3 regions of the Clostridioides sp. ZZV15-6598 genome follow, and region 3 is predicted to be linked to each of the others. Evidence: riboswitches for the same ligand, from Rfam matches in the RefSeq annotation. Region 3 holds a riboswitch; each other region holds the start of a gene.
What was found. Region 3 has a riboswitch for cobalamin ahead of KGF50_RS15485 (energy-coupling factor ABC transporter permease). Riboswitches for the same ligand answer to the same signal wherever they lie in the genome.
Positions count from the first base shown of each region.

Region 1: it holds a riboswitch for cobalamin, as region 3 does, so the genes downstream of both, KGF50_RS09200 (ABC transporter substrate-binding protein) here and KGF50_RS15485 (energy-coupling factor ABC transporter permease) in region 3, are expected to answer to the same signal.
Region 2: it holds a riboswitch for cobalamin, as region 3 does, so the genes downstream of both, KGF50_RS12700 (cobyric acid synthase) here and KGF50_RS15485 (energy-coupling factor ABC transporter permease) in region 3, are expected to answer to the same signal.

Region 1 is NZ_JAGWCS010000036.1:18,169-22,457, forward strand. Features, by position in the region: gene KGF50_RS09190 (ABC transporter permease) at 1-481, opposite strand, end outside; gene KGF50_RS22545 (ABC transporter permease) at 483-1,430, opposite strand; gene KGF50_RS09200 (ABC transporter substrate-binding protein) at 1,430-3,010, opposite strand; cobalamin riboswitch at 3,151-3,318, opposite strand; gene KGF50_RS09205 (methyltransferase) at 3,526-4,224, opposite strand; gene KGF50_RS09210 (Rossmann-like domain-containing protein) at 4,227-4,289, opposite strand, start outside.
Region 2 is NZ_JAGWCS010000062.1:15,554-19,842, reverse strand. Features, by position in the region: gene cobU (bifunctional adenosylcobinamide kinase/adenosylcobinamide-phosphate guanylyltransferase) at 1-59, shown strand, start outside; gene cobS (adenosylcobinamide-GDP ribazoletransferase) at 69-842, shown strand; gene KGF50_RS12705 (histidine phosphatase family protein) at 863-1,477, shown strand; cobalamin riboswitch at 1,532-1,711, shown strand; gene KGF50_RS12700 (cobyric acid synthase) at 1,831-3,345, shown strand; gene KGF50_RS12695 (cobyrinate a,c-diamide synthase) at 3,385-4,289, shown strand, end outside.
Region 3 is NZ_JAGWCS010000094.1:9,770-14,058, reverse strand. Features, by position in the region: gene KGF50_RS15495 (AAA family ATPase) at 1-392, shown strand, start outside; gene KGF50_RS15490 (nitric oxide reductase activation-like protein) at 406-2,181, shown strand; cobalamin riboswitch at 2,319-2,512, shown strand; gene KGF50_RS15485 (energy-coupling factor ABC transporter permease) at 2,697-3,449, shown strand; gene KGF50_RS15480 (energy-coupling factor ABC transporter substrate-binding protein) at 3,439-3,723, shown strand; gene cbiQ (cobalt ECF transporter T component CbiQ) at 3,726-4,289, shown strand, end outside.

The sequences.
Region 1 (4,289 bases), on a different contig from region 3:
TTACCTTTAATACCTCTCCTCTAACTACTCTTGAAAAACCAGCCCAGGAAGTGAATACTATTGCAATTAATAAACTTTTTATACCTGGTCCAAGAACTCCAGCAAGAGCAATCATAAAGCTAAGACTTGGAAGACCTTGAAATATATTTACAATAGACTGGATTATTGTATCTACTATACCACCACAATATCCTGCTATTATCCCTACAAAACTGCCAAATAGCATTGTTAATAAGGTTGCTAAAAAAGCTAAGGATATTGATACTCTGGCTCCATATAATATTCTACTTAGAATATCTCTCCCTAGAGTATCTGTACCAAGTATATGTTCTCTAGAAATTCCCATTAATCTATCAGCCATTTGTACTTTATTAGGGTCATATGGAGCTAACTCTGGTGCAAATATTGCAACAAGTATCATAATTATTAGCACTAAAAAAGCTAGTTTATGTATAAATAACATTTCTTTAAATTTCTCCATATTATTTACCTCCCACCCTCATTTTAGGATTAAGAAATAGGTAACATATGTCTACAATTAAATTAAATACTATAAATATAATCCCTGTAAATAGCACATATCCTTGTACCACTGGATAATCCCTACTCATTATTCCTTGTATTACATAGCTTCCCATACCTGGAATACTAAAAATAACCTCAACCACTGTGGAGCCTCCTAAAATAGCACCAAAATAGTTTCCCAGAACAGTTACAATAGGCATTAATGAATTTAAAAAAGCATACTTAAAAATAACTATTTTATTTGGCAACCCCTTAGCTTTTGCCACTGTTATATAGTTTTGTCCTATACTTTCTATTAAAGTTGCTCTATTTAGCCTTGCTACAGTTCCTATAGTTCCAGCTGCTAAAACAAATCCAGGCATTATTAAATGTTTAATTGTACCATACCCACTTGTAGGTAGCCATCTAAGAGTCTCACAAAATATACTTAACATAATAATAGCTAACCAAAACCCTGGAATAGATGTCATAAGTAAGGATACAAAAGTACCAATCTTATCTATCGCTGAATCCTTTTTTAAAGCCATTATTATAGCTAGTGGTATAGATAACACTATAACAAAAAACATAGCCATTAAAGATAAAGAGAAGGTTATTGGTAACCTTCTTAATATCTCTTCTGTGATAGATGTCTTTTTGATATAGGAAAGTCCTAAATCTCCAGTCATAGCTTTTTTAGTCCAATTAACATACTGGACTATAATATTATCATTTAACCCTAATTCTTCTCTAACTCTTTCTATTTCTTCATCTGTAGGAGCAGAAATACCATCCATACTTAAATATTCAACTGCTGGGTCACCAGGTGCTATAACCCCTAATATAAATCCTAGAAAAGTTATTCCTATCAAAATAGGGATAGTCATCAATATCCTTCTAATTAAATATTTAAATGGTGTTTTCACTACTTACTCCACTCCATATTTGCTAATGTAGTTCCATATAATGTAGGTTTGTACCCAGTTATTTTTTTATTATAAGCAATTAAGTTAACGTCTTCAAATAATGGTATAGCTGATGGATGTTCTGCTGATATATCTTGAAGTTCATCATATATTTTACTTCTTTCATCTAAGTCCATTGTTTTTTCTAATTGACCTATTAATTCATCTGCTCTTTCATTTTTATAGCCCAATGAATAAGCTATATTACTTGACCCTGTGCTTCTCATATAACTATCAAATATAGAAAATGGTTCTGCATTTGGAAGACCTTGAGTGTGAAGTGCTATATCATAATTTCCTGTTTTTTGTGCTTCCTTAAAAGCAGCTCCATCAAGTATAGTTATTTTAGAATTTAATCCAACTTCACTTAATACAGATTGTATATACTCTGCTACAGTTTTGTATGGATAACGGTCTACACCATAAGATGGTATTATAAACTCTAACTCTTTTGTTTCCCCTTTTAACTCATTTTTTATGATTTTTTTTGCTTTTTCTGCATCATAAACAGGTTTAATTTCCTTAGCAAAAGGAGAACCTTGGTTCAATATATTCATAGTTGGAGTTCCATATCCTCCATAAAATTTATTTACTATAGTTTCTCTATCCAACAACAAACTTAGTGCTTCTTTTATCTTAACATTATTAAATGGTTCCCTAGTGCCGTTTGTAGATACAAATTGAGTTATTGTTGATGGAGATGTTTTAATCTCAAAATTTTCATCCTTTATTAGCTCACTAGCTAACTCTGGAGTAATAGCCCCTAAATCCATAACACCCATAATTTCCTCTGATTTAAGTGCTGTGTAACGAGTTTGTGCATCTTTAATTACATTTACTCTTACATTTTTAACTTTACTTTTATCTCCATAATAGTCTTGATTTCTCTCTAACGAAACAAATTGTTCTTTTTCTCTTTCTTTTATCTTAAATGGACCAGTTCCTTGTGCATATTTAGTAAAATCTCCTGTTTTTATATCAAAACACTCCGGACTATACATAGCACTTCCAAATCTAGCCATGTTGTATATTAAAGTTGATATTGGTTTACTAAAAGTAAGTTTAACTTCATAGTCAGAAACTTTATCCACACTTTGTAAATTAGGATATGTCTTTTCTATATCAAACGAATAAAAAGGTGAAGCTTTCGTTTTCATATTCATATAACGTTCAAAGTTTTTTACTACTGAATCTGCATTCAAATCTACACCATCATGGAATTTTACACCCTTCTTTATTGTAAATTTCCATTCTTTATAATCATCTGAATTTGACCATTTTTCTGCAAGTTCTGCCTTTGGTTTTCCATCATCACCCAGTCCTATTAGTGGTTCCCAAACATAAAGTATAGAACTTGTGTAGTAAGCATCTTGTTCACCTGGTGCCAAATCCCTAGCTGCTGCTAAGACTACTTCCTTTTCATTATTCATCTTACTAACATCATTATTTTCCTCTGGTTTACTACACCCTGTTATCAATGATAACATCAGCATAACTGCTAAAATTATACTACTCAGCTTCCCTTTTGAAATCTTCCTCATGATACATTTCCCCCTTATTTAGAAATATGAGCATAAAAAAAGTTATAGCAAATAATGCTATAACATCCCATTTTAATATGTATACTTTAACTTCTAAATTCCATATACAAAACAATAAATCTAGTTGCTCCCCCCTAAATTTATTTGCTAATATTTAATGTAGGTATCTGACTTACATTTCATTTTCTCAGCCTTTCCAAATAACATCTGTTGGCTATGTAGAATTTATCCATGCTTACAGTGATGGGTTCGTGTTGGATTTTCACCAGCTTCCCTACTCTTTAAATACGTTTATTCAATTCTTAGTTTAATTGTATGCAATCTTATATAAATTGTCAACTTAAATCAAAATATAGCACTATATGCAAAATTAAAAATTATAAATATATAGTAATTCATCTGATAAAAACACTACTTTTAATTTAGTATTTATATTTACTAGTTGTATATGTTACAAATTAAGTGTCTAATCTTTATTATGGAATATAAATATTTAAATTAAAATTTACAATTATCTATCTATTAAAGTCTATTATAAAAACAGATATTTTTTTTTCATATGGAAGGTAATAAGCTACTTTATCCCCTTTAACTACATTTTTCATAATATGATTGTATATAGTTTCATACTCTCCGCCTTCATCATAAGATTTAGCATACCTAACTATATCATCTTCACAAGTAAATGTCTGTCCAAATTCAAGACTTAATGGCATTAATTCATATTTAAGTTTCTTTTTATCTAATAATGCTTTTAAATTTTTTGAACTATGTCTTTCTACCATATCCATTCTTTTCTTAGATACTGGAATATGAGTTTTGGATTTATCATTAACAATTGCAATTAATCTATTACAGTGTTCATTAAAAAATTCTATATTCTCATATGAAAAAAATGAAATTAATATAGTATCAAATTTTGTATTTATCTCTTCAAAATCCTTGACCATATATCTAATATTGTTTATATTATTGTCTTTTGTTGATTTTTCTAAGTAATTTATAGCATTTTGATTTATATCAATACAAGTTATCTCTTTCAATTCTTTGCTTAAATACATATCTATTAAACCTAATCCACAACCTACATCACAAAAAGTTTGGCTATCTTTGATGTATGGAATTATTTCTTTAGCTAATCTCTTGTGAAAACCAGTATATTCACTTGCATCAACAAAGGATTTTATTGTAGTATCATTCCAATTCATTCTCATATTTAAATTTCCCCACTACCTTTTAAATTTACTTTCTGACCTGTACTGTAAAACATATTGTTTCT
Region 2 (4,289 bases), on a different contig from region 3:
CAAAAAGCAATGAAGTTTATTTTGTAGTTAGTGGCATACCTATGAAAATAAAGGAGTAGTATGTGACTATGAAAAGATTTATTTTGATACTACAGTTTTTGACAAGGATACCTATAAAATTAGATGTAGGATTTGATGATGAATTTTATAAATCTATAGTATATTTTCCGCTTGTGGGTCTTGTTATTGGTATATTAACTTATTTAATAGGATGGGTTTCTATACTTTTGTTTCAGCCATTTATATGTGCAATTATAATAACGCTTGCTGGTGTTTTGATTACCGGGGGGCTTCATATAGATGGATTAGGGGATACATTTGATGCGATATACAGTTATAGAGATAAAGAGAAAATGCTTGAAATAATGAAAGATTCTCGATTAGGTACAAATTCGCTTTTAGCAATTATGTTTGTACTTTTATTAAAGATTGGATTTGTATATAGTATTATAAGTAATAATTCACTATGGGTTATAATATTCATGCCAATGATTGCAAGGTTAGGAGTAATGTTATTGACATATAAAACGGTAACACCAAGAGCAAAAGGAATGGGGAATTTATTTATAGGAAAATTGACTACAAGTATGTTAATAACAGCTATAATATACACATTGTTGATAGTTAGTATTATTGCTAAATTAATATTTTTAGTGCCTGATATAGTATTGATTAAGGTATTATGTTCAGCTATAGTAGTTTTTATATTTATAATATTGTTTAAAAATCATATTTACAAAAAAATTGATGGAGTAACAGGAGATATATTGGGTTGTGGAATAGAACTTTCAGAACTTGTATATTTGATTTATATATATTTGTTAATTTTTATGTTTATTTAAAACTAAAAAGTGGTGATAATGTGATAAAATTAATATTAATAAGACATGCTTTGACAACTGATAATGAAAAAGGAAGATTATCAGGTCATATAAATAGTTATATTAGTGAAGAAGGTAAATTACAAATAAATAAAATTACAAAATATATGAGTAGTGAAAGTATAGATAAGATTTATACAACTCCATCTTCACGTACTAAAGATACGGTAGAGAAAATATCAAAACTAAAATTAATAGAAATAGAAGAAAGAGAAAATCTAAGAGAAATTAGCTTTGGAGACTTTGAAGGAATAACTTTTGAAGAGATAAAAGTTAAATATCCAAAAGAATTTGAAAAAATGATAGAAGAAGGTAGCAATTATAGATACCCAAATGGGGAAAGTTTGATAGATTCATATGAAAGAGTAGCAAAAGAGATCGACAATATAATTTTAGAAAATGATAATTATTTAAATAGAAAAACAATACTTATATGTTCTCATGCAGGTACAATAAGAAACATAATAACACATTTGATTTCTGGTAGTTATAAATATCATTGGAACTTTAAAATTGATAATGCATCTATTACAATTTTGGAAGTTGATAATGGATTTACTGTAATAAATAAAATGAATTTTACTGATTTTATATAAATTAAACATTAAATATTAAACGATATGTGCTTATAAATTTACTATCAAAAATAGAATATTAGATTAAAATTAGGTTCTCAATTAGATGTAAAAAGGGAAAAAGGTTAGATGCCTTTGCAGCCCCCGCTACTGTGAAACCAACGAAACTATAAATACCACTGTCAATTTGATGGGAAGGTTATAGGAGTAGGATGAAGTTAAGCCAGGATACCTGCCTAATTTAATTTAAAACATGAGGTCTTCGGGGTGAAAGATTTTTAATTAATATATATATAAAAGTCCTAGCATTAGAAGCACTAGGACTTTTTTTAGTTTATTTTTAGGTAAAATTTAACTTTAAGGAGGGGTAGAAAGTGGGTAAAAAAGTAATGCTACAGGGAACTGCATCAAATGTAGGTAAGAGCATTTTATCAGCAGGATTGTGTAGAATATTTAAACAAGATGGTTATACTGTTGCTCCTTTTAAGTCACAAAATATGGCTTTAAATTCTTTTATAACTAAAGAAGGATTAGAAATGGGAAGAGCACAAGTATTTCAAGCGGAAGCTGCAAAAATAGAGCCGATAGCAGATATGAATCCAGTTTTATTAAAACCTTCTGGAAATCATAAAAGTCAAGTGATTGTAAGGGGAAAAGTTGTAGGAGAGATGCCTTCATCTGAATATCATGATTATAAGTTAGAGTTGGTAGATGTATTAAAAGAAACCTTTAATAATTTAAGCTCAGTGTATGACATTGTGGTTATGGAAGGTGCAGGGAGTACTGCGGAGATAAATTTAAAAGATAGAGATATATCCAATATGGGTATGGCAAAAATAGCAGATGCACCAGTAATAATAGTTGGGGATATTGATAGAGGTGGAGTATTTGCATCATTAGCAGGCACAATGCTTTTATTAGATGATGATGAGAGAAAAAGAGTAAAAGGTGTAATAATCAATAAATTTAGAGGGAAAAAAGAACTCCTACAAGATGGTTTAAAGATGCTTGAAGATATTATAAAAGTACCTGTTTTAGGCGTGGTTCCTTATATGGATATAAAAATAGAAGATGAAGATAGTGTAACAACTAGATTTAAGAAGAAAATGGATAAAAATGATATACATATAGAAATAATTAGAACCCCACATATGTCAAATTTTACAGATTTTAATATATTTGAAACACAAGAGGATGTAAGTCTTAGGTATGTCGACTATGGAGAAGCTATAGGGAATCCAGATATATTGATAATACCTGGAACTAAAAGTACTATAGATGATTTAAAATACATAAGAGAAAGTGGTCTTGAGTCACAAATTAAAAATTTACATAGTCAGGGAAAATTGATATTTGGAATATGTGGTGGGTATCAAATGTTAGGTAAGAAATTAAAAGACCCTTATCATGTTGAAAGTGAAATTGAAGAAGTAGATGGAATTGGTCTTTTAGATACAGAAACAATATTTGAAGAGGAAAAGACTACGACTCAAGTAGAAGCTACCATTATTGAATGTATGGGTGAATATATGAGCCACCTTAAAGGTAAGAAAGTAAAAGGCTATGAAATACATATGGGAATTACAAATCGCAGTAATAAAGTAAGTAGCTTAGACTTGATAACAAAAAAACTAGATAAAGAAGTCAATTATACTGAAGGAAGTGTAAATAAAGAAGGTAATGTAATTGGTACTTATCTTCATGGAATATTTGATGAAATAGATTTTACAAGAGCAATTTTAAATAATATAAGAAAGAAAAAGGGATTAAAAGAATTAGAAAGTACTGTAAGTTCCTTTGATGAGTTTAAAGATAAAGAGTATGATAAATTGGCAGATTTCTTGAGAGAACATTTGGACATAGAGAAGATATATGAAATTATGAAATAAGAATGACTTTATATTTATACTTTAGGTAGGAGGTGTATTATGAAAAAGATTTTGATTGCAGGTACTAGCAGTGGAGTTGGGAAAACTACAATATCATTAGGAATAATGCAGGCTTTAGTCAAGAGAAATATGAAAGTACAGCCGTATAAAGTAGGGCCAGACTATATAGACCCTTCATATCACACATTTATAACTGGAAGACATTCTAGAAATTTGGATTCTTATATGTTAGATGATGAAAAGATAAAGTATATAGTAAATAAATCTTCAAGGGATGCAGATATTTCAGTGGTAGAAGGCGTTATGGGATTATATGATGGTTTTGGGATAGATTTAGATAACTGCACAAGTTCGCATACTTCTAAGGTATTAAAAGCTCCAGTTATACTAGTTATAAATGGAAAATCTATGGCAGCATCTAGTGCAGCTATGGTACTAGGATATAAGGAACTAGATAAAGATGTGGATATAAAAGGTGTTATAGTAAATAATGTAAAAACTAAGAGCCATTATCAAATAATCAAGAGCTCTATAGAGAAATATTGTAATATCGAAGTGTTAGGATACTTTCCTCCAAATAATAAATTTTCATTAGAATCCAGACATCTAGGCCTAGTTCCTAGTGTTGAGATGAAATCTTTAAGAGAAAAGTTTTATACTTTAGCTGATGAGATTGAAAACTACATAGATATTGATAGAATAATCGAAATCTCAGAAAGTGATGAATTTGAGAGTAGTTTTGATTTTCAAAATCTAATAGAAAATAATAAGATAAAAGAGCATGTTAAGGATAAATCAATAGCCATAGCATATGATAAGGCATTCAATTTTTATTATAGGGAAAACATAGAACTTTTAGAAGAGCTTGGATTAGAAGTAAACTATTTTAGTCCTCTTGAAGATACATCAGTACCAAATTCAGACTATATTTATATTGGAGGCGG
Region 3 (4,289 bases):
ATGCAGGAACAAAGGAACTTAATGAAGCTCTAGTCTCTAGGTTTATGGTAATAGATATTCCTCCTGTAGAAGAGGACAAGTTAATGATGATTTTGAAAAATGAATTTTCAGATGCTGATGAAGAAAAATTAGCACAATTTGCAGGAATATTTTTAGATTTACAATTGAAATCTCAAAATGGTGAAATATCTAGTAAAGCTATTGATTTGAGAGGTCTTATGGCATCTCTTAAAACTATAAGAAGAGGATTAAAGCCAACTCTTGCAATTAATATGGGGCTTACAGGAAAGACTTTTGATATATATGAAAAAGAAATGGTTGGAGATGTAATTAAAACGAGAATACCTAATAAATGGGAGAGTGCAGATATATTTCCAATAAGTCATATTTAATATAGGTGAGATTATGAAATGGATATATGATGATTATGAATTTGAAAATAGAGCAAATAACTTATCTTGGACAATCGCTGGTGATTATAACGAAAGTATAGATATATCAGAAAAAGACTATTCTTCAAAGGAAATAGGTCTATACTTTGCAATAATTGCAGGAGCTAGAAGAAAATATATAGACTGGGATATAGTTAAAAAATACCTCACAAATAGAATACGAAAAGGATATGATAAGGATGTTATATTAGGTCTAATTCAAGTTATATTAAATACAATTGTTGAAGAAAAAGCTATTAAAGATAGACCTGGAATAGAAGATATCAGAAAAAGAGCGTATAAAGATATTGTTTCACGTTTTACCAAGATACACAATAACGATATGATGGACAAGATTAAATATGCATTTGTACTTTATAGCATGGATAAACATCCAGCATTAGACAGTATAACTAGAAGAATAGTAAATGACATAAGGCTTATAGATACAAATCAGGATATTATGGAGATTTTAAAGGCATTAGATGTTATATATTTAACTTATTTTGAATATATATTGAATAGTGAAGAAAGTAATTCTACATATGATGAAAACAATGTAAAAAATGTTGAAGTAAACTTTGATACGTTTGCTGATTTTATGTATGAAGAACTATATAGTGATGAAGATGAAAATATTGTTGAAAGTGACATAGATTCAATCTCTTCATCAATGCTTATAGAGGGAGTAGGAGACTTTGACAATTCTCAAGCTAGCAATTCAGCAGATAGAATTATATATGTTGATGAGGAGACTGTAAATAAAATATACACTAAAATAGAACATTATTATGGGAAAACTTATTTAAGTAAGGGTGAAATTAAAAAACTTGAAACACAAAATTGCAGAAACGTACATGAGGGATGTAGAATTCACTTCACAGATGGTGTTCTTAGAAGTGAATGTAATAACGTTTTTCAGCTAAAATATGTAACAAGACAAAAAGAAAATAATTTAGGTAAATTTAGAGAACATGCTAGGATGTATAGACAACAAATAAAGAGATTAAAAGAAAGCCTTTCTAGAATTTTAGTAGAAGAAAATGCTAAAACCAGAGTATATTCTGATTGTGGCACTATATTAGCAAATAGAGCTTGGAGAGTTGGAAGAAGTAACAATAATAAGATATTTTATAAAGATATAGAAAATGAAAAAGGCAAATATGTTATTGATATATTGTTGGATGCAAGTGGTTCTCAAAGTAGAAACCAAGGAAATGTAGCAATTCAAGCTTACATAATTGCAAATGCTTTGACAGAAGTTGGAATACCAAATAGAGTTATGGGTTTTTCTAGTTTCTTAGATTATACGATACTAAAAAGATTTAAGGATTATGATGACAGTATTAAAAATAGTGAAAATATCTTTGAATACTTCTGTGCTGGTAACAATAGAGACGGTTTAGCTATAAAATCTATATGTAGTGGTTTGATAAATAGAGACGAAGAAAATAAAATTTTAATAATTCTTAGTGATGGAAGACCAAATGATGTAAAGATAGGAAAAAACAGTGAGAGAACTTTAAGAGGTGAAAAAGCTTACAGAGGTATTGTTGGTTTAAGAGACACAGCTAATGAAGTAAGAAAAGCTAGGAAACAAAATGTATTAGTATTAGGAGTATTTACAGGTAAAGAATCAGAACTTGAAGCTGAAAGATTAATATATGGAAATGATTTTATATATTCAAGAGACATAACTAGATTTTCTGATGTAGTTTCAATGTATTTAAAGAAAATAATTAGGAGTTAAACGATTTATAAAAAAGAATTTATATACATAAAAATATAAAAATGAATAAAATTTGTAAAAAATGTAGAAATTTTCACAGAAAAGGTATACAATGATTTATATAGAAAATGAATTAAAAATAAAGTAATATTAAAAATTAAATATATAATATTGTAGGTTCTTTAAGCAAGATTAATAGGGAAGAAGGTTAAATTCCTTTACAGCCCCCGCTACTGTGATGCAGACGAAACTTTTGTTAGCCACTATGATAATATGTTTTTATATTTCATGGGAAGGAAGAGGAGTAGGATGAAGCTAAGTCAGGAGACCTGCCTAAAATATTAAAGTGATTTCTTCGGGGATGGAGAAAGTTTCTTATAATAATTATACAGATATGTTTATTTTATGTGTTTGTATTTAGATTGTCGAAAATTAGAAGCCTAGCCATCGAGTTAGGCTTTTTTATTTTGTTAGAATTAAGGATACATGTATTATTCATATTTTAATTATTAGAAAGGGAGAGAGGGGATACTCAAATGAAACAAAATATCAAATTAGGGGTTATAGCTGCACTTATGTTAATCATTTTAACTCCAGTTACATCAAATGCAATGCATATAATGGAAGGTTACTTACCAGTAAAATGGTCTATAGCATGGGGAGTTATATTTATACCATTTTTCTTAGTGGGATTAAAATCAATAGGTAAAATAGTAAAGCAAGACCCTAAGAAGAAAGTTTTATTAGCTCTATGTGGAGCATTTGTATTTGTATTATCAGCATTAAAAATACCTTCTGTAACAGGAAGTTGTTCACATCCTACTGGAGTAGGTCTTGGAGCAATAATGTTTGGACCAAGTGTAATGTTTGTTCTTGGAACTATAGTTTTAATATTCCAAGCATTATTACTAGCACATGGGGGAATAACTACTTTAGGAGCTAATGCTTTTTCAATGGCTATAATAGGGCCAATTATATCATTTTTAATATTTAAAGTATTAAAGAAAAAAGATGGAAACAATGCTATACCAGTATTTCTTGCAGCAGCAATAGGAGATTTAGCCACATATACAATAACTTCAATACAACTAGCACTGGCTTTCCCAGACCCATCTGGTGGAGTGATGGCTTCAGCAATTAAATTCTTAGGAATTTTCTTTATGACTCAAATACCAATAGCAATAGCAGAAGGTATCCTTACTGTAATTGTATATAATTTAATTACAGAAAATGGAGAAAAAAGCATACTAGAAAATAATGATAAAGGAGTTAAAGCTAATGAGTGCTAAAACAAAAACAAAAACTAACATATTATTACTTTTATTAGTAGTAGCTCTGATTATATTCCCATTACTTGTAAATTCAGGTGCTGAATATGGAGGAGCAGATGGTCAAGCTGAAAGTGAAATTACTAAGATAAATCCAAATTATGAGCCTTGGTTTAGTAGCCCATATGAGCCACCAAGTGGAGAAATAGAGAGTTTATTATTCTCTGCACAAGCAGCTCTAGGTGCAGGTGTAATAGGATACATATTAGGTCTTCAAAAAGGAAAGAGAAGTTAATTATGCTTATAATTGATAAATATGCATATACAAATAGATTAAGTAAAGTAAATCCAAATAAAAAAGTAGCCATAGGAGCAATTTTTCTAATTGCTTCTATGGTAATAAAAAATGTATTTATCTTAAGTGGAATTATGATTTTAATGAGTATTTTAGTTGTTTGCGTAGCAGGGATAGATTTAAAAAATTATTTGAAATTACTTCAAATACCAATGTATTTTTTATTTCTTAGTATAGGTATAACTCTTGTGAATATATCTTTTAATAAAACAGACTTACTATATAGTTTTCAGTTTTTTAGTTTTTATGTAGGAATATCAAAGGCATCTATTGACATGTCTATTCATGTATTATTTAGAGCTATGTCTTGTTTAACTTGTGTGTATTTTTGTATACTTACAACACCTTTTAATCAGTTAATATTTTTCTTCAAAAAATTACATTTGCCAGACACATTTGTTGAATTATCAATGTTAATATATAGATTTATATTTATATTTTTAGAAGAATTTTCAGAGATATATAAGTCACAAGAACTAAGATTTGGGTACATAAATTTAAAAACT